Regions from separate parts of the Pseudomonas sp. SDO5271_S396 genome, predicted to be linked through region 2. Evidence: predicted binding sites of a transcription regulator. Region 2 holds the regulator's gene; each other region holds the start of a gene.
The links. Region 2 encodes FliA, which starts transcription of late flagellar genes. Its sites were predicted from a motif close to CTAAAGTTTNNNNNNNNNNNGCCGNTAA; they were not measured.
Positions count from the first base shown of each region.

Region 1: a site for FliA is predicted at 2,128-2,155, ahead of ACW9IN_RS09625 (methyl-accepting chemotaxis protein). Genes of this name have one in related genera too.
Region 3: a site for FliA is predicted at 1,558-1,585, ahead of ACW9IN_RS06220 (flagellar protein MotY). Genes of this name have one in related genera too.

Region 1 is NZ_JBSVWB010000009.1:97,563-101,912, forward strand. Features, by position in the region: gene ACW9IN_RS09615 (Na+/H+ antiporter family protein) at 1-1,054, shown strand, start outside; gene ACW9IN_RS09620 (N-acetylmuramoyl-L-alanine amidase) at 1,240-2,070, shown strand; gene ACW9IN_RS09625 (methyl-accepting chemotaxis protein) at 2,190-3,869, shown strand; gene ACW9IN_RS09630 (RraA family protein) at 3,972-4,350, shown strand, end outside.
Region 2 is NZ_JBSVWB010000013.1:44,732-49,081, forward strand. Features, by position in the region: gene ACW9IN_RS11935 (protein phosphatase CheZ) at 1-515, opposite strand, end outside; gene ACW9IN_RS11940 (chemotaxis response regulator CheY) at 534-908, opposite strand; gene fliA (RNA polymerase sigma factor FliA) at 1,079-1,819, opposite strand; gene fleN (flagellar synthesis regulator FleN) at 1,816-2,649, opposite strand; gene flhF (flagellar biosynthesis protein FlhF) at 2,754-4,070, opposite strand; gene flhA (flagellar biosynthesis protein FlhA) at 4,083-4,350, opposite strand, start outside.
Region 3 is NZ_JBSVWB010000005.1:131,829-136,178, forward strand. Features, by position in the region: gene ACW9IN_RS06215 (argininosuccinate synthase) at 1-456, opposite strand, end outside; gene ACW9IN_RS06220 (flagellar protein MotY) at 586-1,494, opposite strand; gene pyrC (dihydroorotase) at 1,651-2,697, shown strand; gene rnt (ribonuclease T) at 2,694-3,365, shown strand; gene ACW9IN_RS06235 (peroxiredoxin C) at 3,430-4,032, opposite strand; gene ACW9IN_RS06240 (bacterioferritin-associated ferredoxin) at 4,277-4,350, shown strand, end outside.

The DNA.
Region 1 (4,350 bases), on a different contig from region 2:
TCGCCAGGAAGCCACCGGGGGAGGCCACGTCAAATGGCTGTTGATCGGCCTGTTGTGGGCCGTGGCGATTGCCTCACAGAACATTCTGCCGATCCATATCGCGTTCATCCCGTTGCTGGTGCCGCCGCTGTTGTATGTGCTGACCAAGCTGCAACTGGATCGGCGCCTGATCGCCTGTGTGATGACGTTCGGCCTGATCACGCCCTACATGTTCCTGCCGGTGGGCTTTGGCAATATCTTCCTCAACCAGATCCTGCTGGCCAACGTGGCCAAGAGCGGCGTGGACGTCAGCCAGGTGAACGTCACCCATGCCATGGGCCTGCCGGCACTGGGCATGGTGGTGGGGCTGCTGGTGGCGGTGTTTGTCAGTTATCGCAAGAAGCGCGTGTATGACCTGGGGAAAATCGAGCGGGTCGAACAAGTGGCGGTGCAGTACAACCCGCTGACCCTGCTGGTGGCCGGTCTGGCGATTGCCTCGGCGTTCATCATTCAGCTGTGGCTGGACTCGATGATCATCGGTGCCCTGGCCGGCTTCCTGATCTTCTCGGTGTCAGGCATCGTGCGCTGGCGCGAGACCGACGACCTGTTCACTGAAGGCATGAAGATGATGGCGATGATCGGCTTCATCATGATCGCCTCGTCGGGCTTTGCCGAAGTGCTCAAGGCCACCGGCGACGTGCGTTCGCTGGTGGAGGCCTCGGCGGCTTTCATCGGCCATAGCCGTGGGATCGGCGCATTGTTGATGCTGCTGGTGGGCTTACTGGTGACCATGGGCATCGGTTCGTCGTTTTCCACGGTGCCGATCCTGGCGGCGATCTTCGTGCCGTTGTGTGTGCAACTGGGCTTCAGTCCGCTGGCCATCGTGTGCATCGTCGGCACTGCCGGTGCCCTGGGCGATGCCGGTTCGCCCGCATCGGATTCCACCCTCGGCCCCACCTCGGGCCTGAATATCGACGGCCAGCACCACCATATCTGGGACACCGTGGTGCCGACGTTTCTGCACTACAACCTCCCGCTGCTGGCCTTCGGCTGGTTGGCGGCGATGATTTTTTAGCCGACTTGCCCGGCACGTCCGTCGTGATCGTTCGGCGATGACTGTTTGTGCCGCCGCCTTGTCGGAAGAAATTGGAGCTTTTGCAGGGAATTTCTGAAACTGGCCTGCATTCAATAGGGGGAGAAAGTTGGGTGGTTGATGTCCTTTATATTTCGGCGCTTCTCACCCGACGTTGAGCTACTCCGATGAAAAAATCCGCTCTTTTCTTAGCCATTTTGTTGATGACAGGCTGCGTCACGGCTTCGAAAAACCTGATTGAAAAAAACGGCTACGCCATCGATACCACACACACTTCCCCGAACCAGAACGAGCGGGTTCGCTATTTAGTGCTGCATTACACGGTCTTCAACGACAAAAACTCCCTTGCGGCGCTAACCAACGGTACCGCCAGCGCTCATTATCTCGCCTACAGCCATCCACCCACACACCACAAACTACCGGTAGCCGTACAGTTGGTGCCGGAGGAGAAACGGGCCTGGCATGCCGGCGTCAGTCAATGGGGAAATCGTGTCAATCTCAATGACACCTCCATCGGCATCGAAATTGTCAACGCCGGCTTTATTGACGGTCCGACCGGACCAGTGTGGTTCCCCTATACGGACGCGCAGTTGGAGTTGGTCAAGCGCCTCGCGGCGGATGTGATCAAGCGTTATGCCATCGAGCCACAAAACGTTGTGGGTCACAGTGACATTGCCCCTCTGCGTAAAACCGACCCTGGGCCGCTGTTTCCCTGGCAGGCTCTCTCCGAACAAGGTATCGGCGCATGGCCAGACGCAGCGACGGTACACAAACATCTGGCCGGACGTCCTGAATCCGGATCGGTGGAAGTGAACGTTGTGCAACGAGCGCTTGCCGCGTATGGCTACACGATTCCCCAAACCGGCCTGCTGGACGAGGAAACCCGGCAAGTCATACGGGCGTTCCAGATGCATTTTCGGCCTGCGGATATCTCGGGTATCCCCGACGCCGAGACCGAGGCGATTGCATTGGCCCTGGTGGAAAAGTATTACCCCTGAAGTCCGAGGCTTCCCGAGAATGAACAGCCGGCTCGTTTGCCATAGGTCGTTTGAACCCTACAGAAACCCTGCAATTGGCCGTTAACCTCTTATGCCGCAACTAATAAGAGAGAAAAGCCATGCGTCTGAGCCTGAAGGCCAAAGTCCTGTCCCTCGCCGTTGTGCCGGTGTTGCTGTTTGCCCTGGTGATCAGCCTGACCACGGTGTGGATCCTGCGCGAGCAAGCCCATAACGAGGTGGAGGAAACCCGCCAGCGTCTGCTCAACGACGCCAAGGCTACCCTGCAAAGTTATGTGGAAGTGGCCATGAGTACCATCAAGCCGCTGTATGACGCCGCCGCCCCTGGCGACACGGCGGCGCGGGCCCAGGTGGTCAAGCTGTTGTCGAACACCAGCTACGGCAAGGACGGCTACTTCTTCGGCTACGACTCCGAGACCATCCGTCTGTTCAAGGGCAACAGCCCGGACGGCGTCGGCAAGAGCTTCAAGGACAATCGCGACCCCAACGGCGTGTACGTCAACCGCGACCTGGTCAAGGTCGGCAAGGACGGCACCCACTACCTGCAATACAGCTCGACCCAGCCGGGCCAGACCGAACTGGTGCCCAAGCTCGGGTACACCGAATACCTGCCCAAGTGGGACATGGTGATTGGTACCTCGGTGAACCTCGATGGCATCGAAGCCCAGGTGGCGGTGGTGGAGGCCAAGGTCGAGAAGCGCATGGAAGGCGTGTTGCTGAGCATCCTCGGTGTGGCCGTGGTAGTGCTGCTGGTGATTGCCGCCGTGGGCATGGTGGTGGCCAATACCATTTTGCGTCCGCTGAATCTGATGAAAGCCAACCTCGATGACATCGCCGCCGGCGAAGGCGACCTGACCCGCCGCCTGGCCATCACCAGTCAGGACGAACTGGGCGATCTGGCGGGTGCGTTCAACCGTTTTGTCGACAAGATCCACGGCCTGGTGCGCCAGATCACCGAAATGACCGCCCAGCTTACCGGGCTGGTCAGCCAGGTGTCCGAGCAGGCCCAGCGTTCCGAACAGGCCATGGAGCGTCAGCGCCACGAGACCGACCAGGTGGCCACCGCGATCAACCAGATGTCCTCCGCCGCCCATGAAGTCGCGCGCAGCGCCCAGGGCGCCGCCGTGGCCGCGCAACAGACCGACACCGAAGGCCAGGCCGCCAAGCGCGTGGTGGACGGCAGCATCGCGCAGATCCATGCGCTGGTGAACGATATCCGCAGCAGCGGCGTGTCCCTCGATAGCCTGCAACAGGACGTCTCGTCGATTGTCAGCGTACTGGGGGTGATCCGCTCGATCGCCGAACAGACCAACCTGTTGGCGCTCAACGCGGCCATCGAGGCGGCTCGGGCAGGGGAGGCGGGCCGTGGGTTCGCGGTGGTGGCCGACGAAGTTCGCGCCCTGGCCAGCCGGACCCAAAGCAGCACCCAGGAAATCCAGGGCATGATCGACCGCCTGCAAAAAGGCACCGAGGCCGCTGTGGACGCCATGCGCCGCTCCAGCGATGCCGGCGACGGCACCTCGGTCCGGGCCAACGAAGCCGGGGTCTCGCTGGACACCATGGCGCAACTGATCGGCACCATCAATTCGATGAACGCGCAGATCGCCAGCGCCGCCGAGGAGCAGACCGCCGTGGCCGAAGAGATCAACCGCAGCGTGCATCAGATCGCCGTCGCGGTGGACAGCGTGGCGGATGAAACCCAGTTGGGCGCCCAGACCTCCCGCAGCCTGTCGGACCTGGGCCAACGGCTGGGGCAACTGGTGGGTCAATTCCGCATCTGATGCGTCATAGGTCAAACATATGGTTGCCTAACGTTAATACGAATATACCTATCACACCCCCTCGGTAAGACTTGAGCCCCAACCACAACAGGGGCTCAAGTCATGTCGCTTCCCAACCTCCCACTATCCAATCTGCTTCAGCGCCTGGCTGAACTCGATACCAACACGGTGTCCGATGCGCTGGACTTCCTGCAACTGCCCGGTGCCGCCGTGGGCATTCGCCCGCTGTGGGATTGCCCCAAAGTGGTGGGCCGGGCCAGCACGGTCAAGCTTGCCCGCAAAAGCGATGCCGCCCCGGGCGTGCACCTGATTTCCCCGGTGATCGACGCCATCACCACGGATGACCGTGTGCTGGTGATCGCCGGTGGTATCGACGGGGTGTCCTGCTGGGGCGACATCAACGCCAATGCCGCCGTCGCCAAGGGCATCCGCGGTTCGGTGATCGACGGGTTCAGCCGTGATATCGACGGCAGCGCCGCCA
Region 2 (4,350 bases):
GCCAGCAGAATGTCATTGAGGTTGCTGGAAACCGTACGGTTTTCCTGCTCGCTGCGTGACAGGAACGCTTCAATCCGACGGGCCAACTCGCGGAACTCTTCCGCCCCGACTTCGCGGCGCATGAAGCGGCCCCAGTCAGCGCTGAGGGCCTGGGCTTCGCTGGCCATGCCGCTGACCAGGGGCGTGGCGTTTTCCACCAGGTCCATGGTGCGATTGGCCGCCGCCTCGGTCAGCCTGACCACATAGGACAGGCGCTCGGTGGCATCGGTAATCTGCGAAATCTCTTCAGCCTGGGGCATGTGCGGGTCAATGTGGAAATTGACGATCGCACTGTGCAGCTCGCGCGTGAGCTTGCCCACTTCCTGGTACAGGCCACGGTCACGGGTCTGGTTGAGCTCATGGATCAACTGCACCGCATCGCCGAACTGACCTTTTTCAAGGCTCTCGACCAACTGGTGAGCATGTTTTTTCAGGGTCGACTCGAAGTCTCCCTGTGACGTTTCGTTATGCTCCATAGCTCCCCCGTGGCAGCATCAGTTACCGATGCGTTCGAAGATTTTTTCGATCTTCTCTTTCAGCGCCAATGCGGTGAATGGTTTGACCACGTAACCGTTTACCCCGGCCTGGGCGGCTTCGATGATCTGTTCACGCTTGGCTTCGGCGGTCACCATCAGCACGGGAAGGCTGCGCAGTTTTTCGTCGGCGCGCACGTGGCGCAGCAGATCGATGCCGGTCATGCCTGGCATGTTCCAGTCGGTTACCAGAAAGTCGATGCTCCCGCTGTTGAGGATCGGAATCGCCGTAATGCCGTCATCCGCCTCGACCGTGTTTGTGAACCCCAGGTCACGCAACAGGTTTTTTATGATCCGCCGCATCGTTGAAAAGTCATCAACGATGAGGATTTTCATGTTCTTGTCCAATTCGACCTCCAAGCAGTCTTAAACGCGCCCAGCACCTGGACGCGCCATTTCAATCAACAGGCATTACACAAAAAGGACTGCCGGTGGCACCACGGGTCGGTCCCGCAAAGGTCAACGCCCCTCACGGCCTCGTCTGCAGTGCTCCCCAACACTGCCTGTCAGCGCGCTCGCCACTCTCCCAGACGCCCCCGCAAACGGGCGGCGCACTGGCTATGCAACTGGCTGACCCGCGATTCGCTGACCCCCAGGACCTCACCGATTTCCTTGAGGTTCAGCTCTTCGTCGTAGTACAGCGCCAACACCAGCCGCTCACGCTCCGGCAAATTGGCAATCGCGTCCGCCAGCGCGCCCTGGAAGCGTTCGTCTTCCAGGTCGCGCGACGGCTCAAGATGAGCACTCGCGCCGTCCTCGTGCAGCCCTTCGTGTTCGCCGTCCTGCAACAGGTCGTCGAAACTGAACAGGCGGCTGCCCAAGGTATCGTTCAAAATCCCGTAGTAATCGTCGAGACTCAATTGGAGTTCGGCAGCAACTTCATGATCTTTAGCGTCACGGCCGGTTTTTGCTTCAATTGCGCGAATTGCATCACTGACCATGCGCGTATTGCGGTGCACCGAACGCGGCGCCCAATCGCCCTTGCGCACTTCATCGAGCATCGCGCCACGGATGCGAATACCCGCATAGGTCTCGAAACTCGCACCCTTGCTCGCGTCGTATTTGGTCGACACTTCGAGCAGGCCGATCATGCCCGCCTGGATCAGGTCTTCGACCTGGACGCTGGCAGGCAGGCGCGCCAGCAAGTGGTAGGCGATACGCTTGACCAGCGGCGCATAGCGCTCGATCAACTCGCCTTGGCTGTCACGGGCAGACTTCTTGTACGCGTTGTAGCCAGTCGCTGTCATAGCACGGGTCCTGCGCTCGTCTGATGCACCAATCGCTCGACGAAAAACTCCAGATGCCCGCGCGGGTTGGCAGGCAACGGCCAGGTATCGACCTTCTGGGCAATCGCCTTGAACGCCAGCGCGCACTTGGAGCGGGGAAACGCTTCGTAGACTGCACGCTGCTTCTGCACAGCCTTGCGCACACACTCGTCGTAGGGCACAGCGCCGACGTATTGTAGGGCGACATCGAGAAAGCGGTCCGTGACCTTGGTCAATTTGGCGAACAGGTTGCGACCTTCCTGCGGGCTCTGGGCCATGTTGGCGAGCACACGGAAGCGGTTCATGCCGTAGTCACGGTTGAGCAGTTTGATCAGGGCGTAGGCGTCGGTGATCGAAGTGGGCTCATCGCACACCACCAGCAACACTTCCTGGGCGGCGCGCACGAAGCTGACCACGGACTCGCCGATCCCGGCAGCGGTGTCGATCACCAGCACATCCAGGTTGTCACCGATATCGCTGAACGCCTGGATCAGGCCGGCATGCTGCGCCGGACTCAGGTGCACCATGCTCTGGGTGCCGGAGGCCGCCGGCACGATACGAATGCCGCCAGGGCCCTGGAGCAGCACATCGCGCAGCTCGCAGCGCCCTTCGATCACATCGGCAAGGGTGTGTTTGGGCGTCAGTCCCAGCAGAACGTCGACGTTCGCCAGCCCCAGGTCAGCGTCCAGCAGCATGACGCGACGGCCAAGCTCTGCCAGCGCCAGGGACAAATTCACTGACACGTTAGTTTTCCCGACGCCACCTTTGCCGCCGGTCACCGCGATCACCTGTACGGGATGCATGCTGCCCATTTTATTTCTTTACCTTGTCTTGCTTAGACGCAGGCTACATGGCTTGGCCGCGTGAATCGCTTGCAGACCATCGATGTAGATACATTGCACTGTGTTCATAGTGCTCAGCCCACCCGTTTGGCCGGGCTGTGGTACAGATCAGCGAACATGTCGGCCATCGCTTCCTCGCTAGGCTCATCTTGCATTTGTACGCTGACGGCACGGCTGACCAACTGATGACGGCGCGGCAGATGCAGATCATCCGGGATCCGCGGCCCGTCGGTCAGGTAGGCGACCGGTAGTTCATGGCTGATGGCCAGGCTCAACACCTCGCCCAGGCTCGCGGTTTCATCGAGCTTGGTGAGGATGCAACCGGCCAGGCCGCAACGCTTGTAGCTGTGATAAGCAGCGGTAAGTACCTGTTTTTGACTGGTGGTTGCAAGCACCAGGTAATTTTTCGACTTGATGCCACGCCCGGCCAGGCTTTCCAGTTGCATGCGCAATGCCGGATCGCTGGCTTGCAGGCCGGCGGTGTCGATCAGCACCACGCGCTTGCGCAGCAGCGGGTCGAGGGCATTGGCCAGGGACTGGCCCGGGTCGACATGGGTCACCGGCACATTGAGAATGCGCCCCAGGGTCTTGAGCTGTTCCTGCGCACCGATACGGTAGCTGTCCATGCTCACCAGCGCGATATTCTGCGCGCCGTACTTGAGCACATAACGGGCGGCCAGCTTGGCCAGGGTGGTGGTCTTGCCCATGCCGGCCGGGCCGACCATGGCGATCACGCCGCCCTCTTCCAGGGGTTCGATTTCCGGGGTGACGATCATCCGCGCCAGATGGGCCAGCAGCATGCGCCAGGCCTGGCGGGGTTCTTCGATTTCGGTGGTCAGCGCCAGCAGGTCGCGGGACAACGGGCCGGACAAGCCGATGCGTTGCAGGCGGCGCCACAGGTTGGCCTGTTGCGGTTTGCTGCCTTGCAATTGGGTCCAGGCCAGCGAGCCCAGTTGCACTTCCAGCAGCTCGCGCAGGCCGTTGAGTTCAAAGCGCATCGAGTCGAACACACGCGGGTCCACCGTCGGCGCGGGGGCAGGCGCGGCGGGACGCGGTGGCTCTTTGAAAGTCGGTTCCACCAGCGGCTCGGCAGCAGTCAGCGGCAGGCCGGCGAACAGCTGGCGATTGGTGGTCGCGTCGATGTCGCCACGCATGCTCAACTCGGCCTGGGCCGAAACGATGCGCGAAGCGGTCTTGCGCAACTCGTCTTCGAGTTCCATGTTCGGCACACGCGGCGCCAGGGCCTGGGGGGTGTAATCCAGGGCAGCCGTCAGCTCCACACCGCCGGCAATACGACGGTTACCGATGATCGCGGCATCAGCGCCCAGCTCATCACGCACCAGTTTCATGGCCTGACGCATATCGGCGGCGAAAAAACGCTTAACTTGCATAACCCACTACCCTCAGCCGTTGGGCCCTACTGTCGCGACGATAGTCACTTGCTTGTTGTCAGGAATTTCCTGATAAGCCAAAACGTGCAAATTCGGTACTGCCAGGCGCCCAAACCGCGACAACATCGCCCGGACGGGGCCCGCCACCAGCAGAATCACCGGTTGGCCCTGCATTTCCTGGCGTTGCGCGGCGTCGATCAACGAACGCTGCAGCTTCTCGGCCATGCTTGGCTCCAGCAGAACGCCCTCTTCCTGGCCTTGTCCTGCCTTCTGGATACTA
Region 3 (4,350 bases), on a different contig from region 2:
CAGCAGGTCCCATTCACGCCAAGGAGCAATCACTTTCACGCCAGGCTTGAGGGCGTAGGCGCCCAGCTCGAAACGCACCTGGTCGTTGCCCTTGCCGGTAGCGCCATGGGAAATGGCGTCAGCGCCGGTTTCGTTGGCGATTTCGATCAGGCGCTTGGCGATCAGCGGACGTGCGATGGAGGTACCCAGCAGGTACTCGCCTTCGTAGACGGTGTTGGCGCGAAACATCGGGAAAACGAAATCGCGGACGAACTCTTCGCGCAGGTCGTCAATGTAGATCTCCTTCACGCCCATGGCTTGCGCCTTGGCACGTGCAGGTTCGACCTCTTCGCCCTGACCCAGGTCAGCGGTGAAGGTCACCACTTCACAGTTATAAGTATCCTGCAGCCACTTGAGGATCACCGAAGTGTCCAGGCCGCCGGAATACGCGAGAACGACCTTGTTTACGTCGGCCATGCCATCACTCCACGGGGTTGTACGGAAAGGCGTCGATTCTACCGACCAAAACCGTGAAATTACAGGGGCGCGACAGCAAATGAAAATAAAGCGACAGATTATGTCGAACGGGCGACCCAGAACCGCACTTTATGACGTGGCGGCCGGGTTCGCCGGTGCAGTTGCCTGGGGGGCCGGCTTTTCGGGTGCCGCCACACGTTCGAGCTGAATGTTCACGCGGCGGTTCCTGGCGCGGTTAGCGGCATTGGTGTTGGGCACCAATGGGTAGCTTTCCCCATGGAAACGCACGGTGATCTGGGATTCCGGAATGCCGTTGGCCTTGAAGTAATCCACTACGGCCAGCGCGCGGCGACGCGAGACGTCGCGGTTGGTCAGGCGATTGCCGCTGTTGTCGGAATGCCCATTGAGCTCGATATGGTTGACTGTGGGGTCCGCTTTCATGAACGCGAGGATCACCGCCAACTTCTGCTTGGCGGCCGCATCCAGCTCAATACCACCACCCGGGAAGCCGACTTCTGTCTGCTTGACCTGATCGTAGTTCATCGGTAACAGCTTGGCGGTGCACACCTGATAGTCGTTGTAAGCCTTGTTGAATTTCACCGGCAGCAGACGAATCTCCGAGTATCCGCCCTCACGCCCGTAATGCCGCACGGTCGGGCTGCGCCCTTCAAGCAAACCACTGAACAGGCGCCCGGCCTGGGCCTGGGAACTGTTGAACAGTACATCGCCACTACCGGCGCGCACGGCGCCGAGATTGATGTCCCCCCGGCCCGGCTGCCACGGTGCGGCGGCGGCCAGCAAAGTGGCCGAGCCTGCCCCAAGCGCACCGTTGTAGGCTTTGAGACGAAATGTGGCCTGCTCTCCGGCCCGGCGCACGAACTCGCCCGAGCCGAAATCGGTGATCGGCTGAGTCAGACGGCACTCGAACTGGTCGCCTTCCACCTTCCACTCGATGTTCTCCAGACGCGTCTGGAACGTGAGGGCCATCGCAGGCAGGCTGGCGAACACACTGAGCAGGGCTAGATAATGCTGGCGCACGGGAGGCTCCACTGGTTTCTACAACACTTCAAAGCGTCATACATCGTTAAGGCATACCCAGGGATATCGGTCGCATCCGGCAAAACTTGATAGCGAGTGCCTGCAAGAGTCTTTTCCGGTAGCATTCCCACCAGATTGACCCGCCTGGAATCCCCAATGTCCGACCGCCTGACCCTGCTGCGTCCCGACGACTGGCATATTCATCTTCGCGATGGTGCTGCGTTGCCCCACACCGTGGCCGATGTAGCGCGCACGTTTGGCCGCGCCATCATCATGCCTAACCTGGTACCTCCGGTGCGTAATGCCGCCGAAGCCGACGCCTATCGCCAGCGTATCTTCGCTGCACGGCCGGCCGGCAGCCGCTTCGAGCCGCTGATGGTGCTCTACCTGACCGACCGCACCCAGCCTGAAGACATTCGCCAGGCCAAGGCCACCGGTTTCGTGCATGCCGCCAAGCTGTACCCGGCCGGCGCGACCACCAACTCCGATTCCGGCGTGACCAGTATCGACAAGATCCTGCCAGCCATCGAAGCCATGGCCGAAGTGGGCATGCCGCTGCTGATCCACGGTGAAGTCACCCGTGGCGATGTGGATGTCTTCGATCGCGAGAAGATCTTCATCGATGAACACATGCGCCGCGTGGTCGAGCTGTTTCCGACCCTCAAGGTCGTGTTCGAGCACATCACCACCGCGGATGCCGTGCAGTTCGTCACCGAGGCCTCGGCCAACGTTGGCGCGACCATCACCGCACATCACTTGCTGTACAACCGCAACCACATGCTGGTGGGTGGGATACGACCGCACTTCTATTGCCTGCCGATCCTCAAGCGCAACACCCACCAGGTAGCGTTGCTGGACGCAGCCACCAGCGGCAGCCCGAAGTTTTTCCTCGGTACCGACTCCGCTCCACACGCCCAACATGCCAAGGAAGCCGCGTGTGGCTGTGCGGGTTGCTACACGGCGTATGCGGCAATCGAGCTGTATGCAGAAGCGTTCGAGCAACGCAATGCCCTCGACAAGCTCGAAGGTTTTGCCAGCCTCAATGGTCCGCGGTTCTATGGGCTGCCGGTAAATACCGACCGTATCACCCTGGTTCGTGAAGACTGGACCGCCCCCGCCAGCCTGCCGTTTGGCGAGTTGACCGTCATCCCGCTGCGCGCCGGTGAAACACTGCGCTGGCGCCTGCTGGAGGAAAGCAAGTGAGTGAAGACTTTTACGATGACGAACAAGAGCATGGTGGCGGTAGTTCCCGTCACCCGATGGCCGAGCGGTTTCGCGGCTATCTGCCGGTGGTCATCGACGTAGAGACCGGAGGTTTCAACAGCGCGACCGATGCACTGCTGGAAATCGCCGCCACTACCATCGGCATGGATGAACAGGGTTTTGTGTTCCCGGAACACACCCACTTCTTCCGCGTCGAGCCGTTCGAAGGGGCGAATATCGAAGCCGCCGCGCTGGAGTTCACCGGGATCAAGCTCGATCACCCACTGCGTATGGCAGTGAGTGAAGAAGCAGCGCTCACCGACATTTTTCGCGGCGTGCGCAAGGCCTTGAAAGCCAATGGCTGCAAACGCGCGATTCTGGTGGGCCACAACAGCAGTTTCGACCTGGGCTTCCTGAATGCAGCCGTGGCGCGGCTGGACATGAAGCGCAACCCGTTCCACCCGTTCTCCAGCTTCGATACCGCCACCCTCGCCGGCCTGGCTTATGGCCAGACCGTGCTGGCAAAAGCGTGCCAGGCAGCCGGCATCGACTTTGACGGTCGTGAGGCCCACTCGGCTCGCTACGACACCGAGAAGACAGCCGAGCTGTTCTGCGGCATCGTCAACCGCTGGAAAGACATGGGCGGCTGGGAAGATTACAACGACTGAAGTCATTTCCCGCGCATAAAAAAACCGGCCTGCTCAGGCCGGTTTTTTTTGCATTGAACCTGGCTTACAGCTTGCCAGCGTTCTCGCTCAGGTAAGCAGCAACGCCTTCTGGCGAAGCGTTCATGCCTTTGTCGCCTTTTTTCCAGTTGGCTGGGCAGACTTCGCCGTGCTCTTCGTGGAATTGCAGGGCGTCAACCAGGCGGATCAGCTCTTCCATGTTACGGCCCAGCGGCAGGTCGTTAACGATCTGGGAGCGAACGACGCCTTTGTCGTCGATCAGGAACGCGCCACGGAAAGCCACGCCGCCTTCGGACTCAACGTCGTAGGCCTTGGCAATGTCGTGCTTCAGGTCGGCAGCCATGGTGTATTTGACTTTGCCGATGCCGCCATCATTGATGGCAGTGTTGCGCCAGGCGTTGTGGGTGAAATGGGAGTCGATGGAAACCGCTACCACTTCGACGTTGCGCGCCTTGAAATCGTCCATGCGGTGGTCCAGAGCGATCAGCTCCGAAGGGCAGACGAAGGTGAAGTCCAGCGGGTAGAAGAACACCAGGCCGTATTTGCCTTTGATGGCTTCAGACAGTTTGAAGCTGTCAACGATTTCGCCATTGCCGAGGACTGCGGGTACGTCGAAATCCGGGGCTTGTTTGCCGACGAGTACGCTCATTGGATATCTCCTGATGTGAGGGTGACGATTGAAGTAAAAGGATCGCTTCCAAGCCTGCCTCAAATAAACGACAGCCCTGTGACGCAATCACGCTTCGTGAAGACCGACCATCATACACTGAAAAAACCGTTCGTCAGCGCGCCAGGGGCGCAAGTGCAAGGGTCGAGATTCTACTTTGACAATCATTCTCGTTAACATTAAGATCCATCGCACTGAAGCCTCAAACCCGCGATGGTTCTCCCTTATGTATGTGTGCCTCTGTACTGGCGTGACCGACGGACAAATCCGCGAAGCGATCTATGAAGGTTGCTGCAGCTA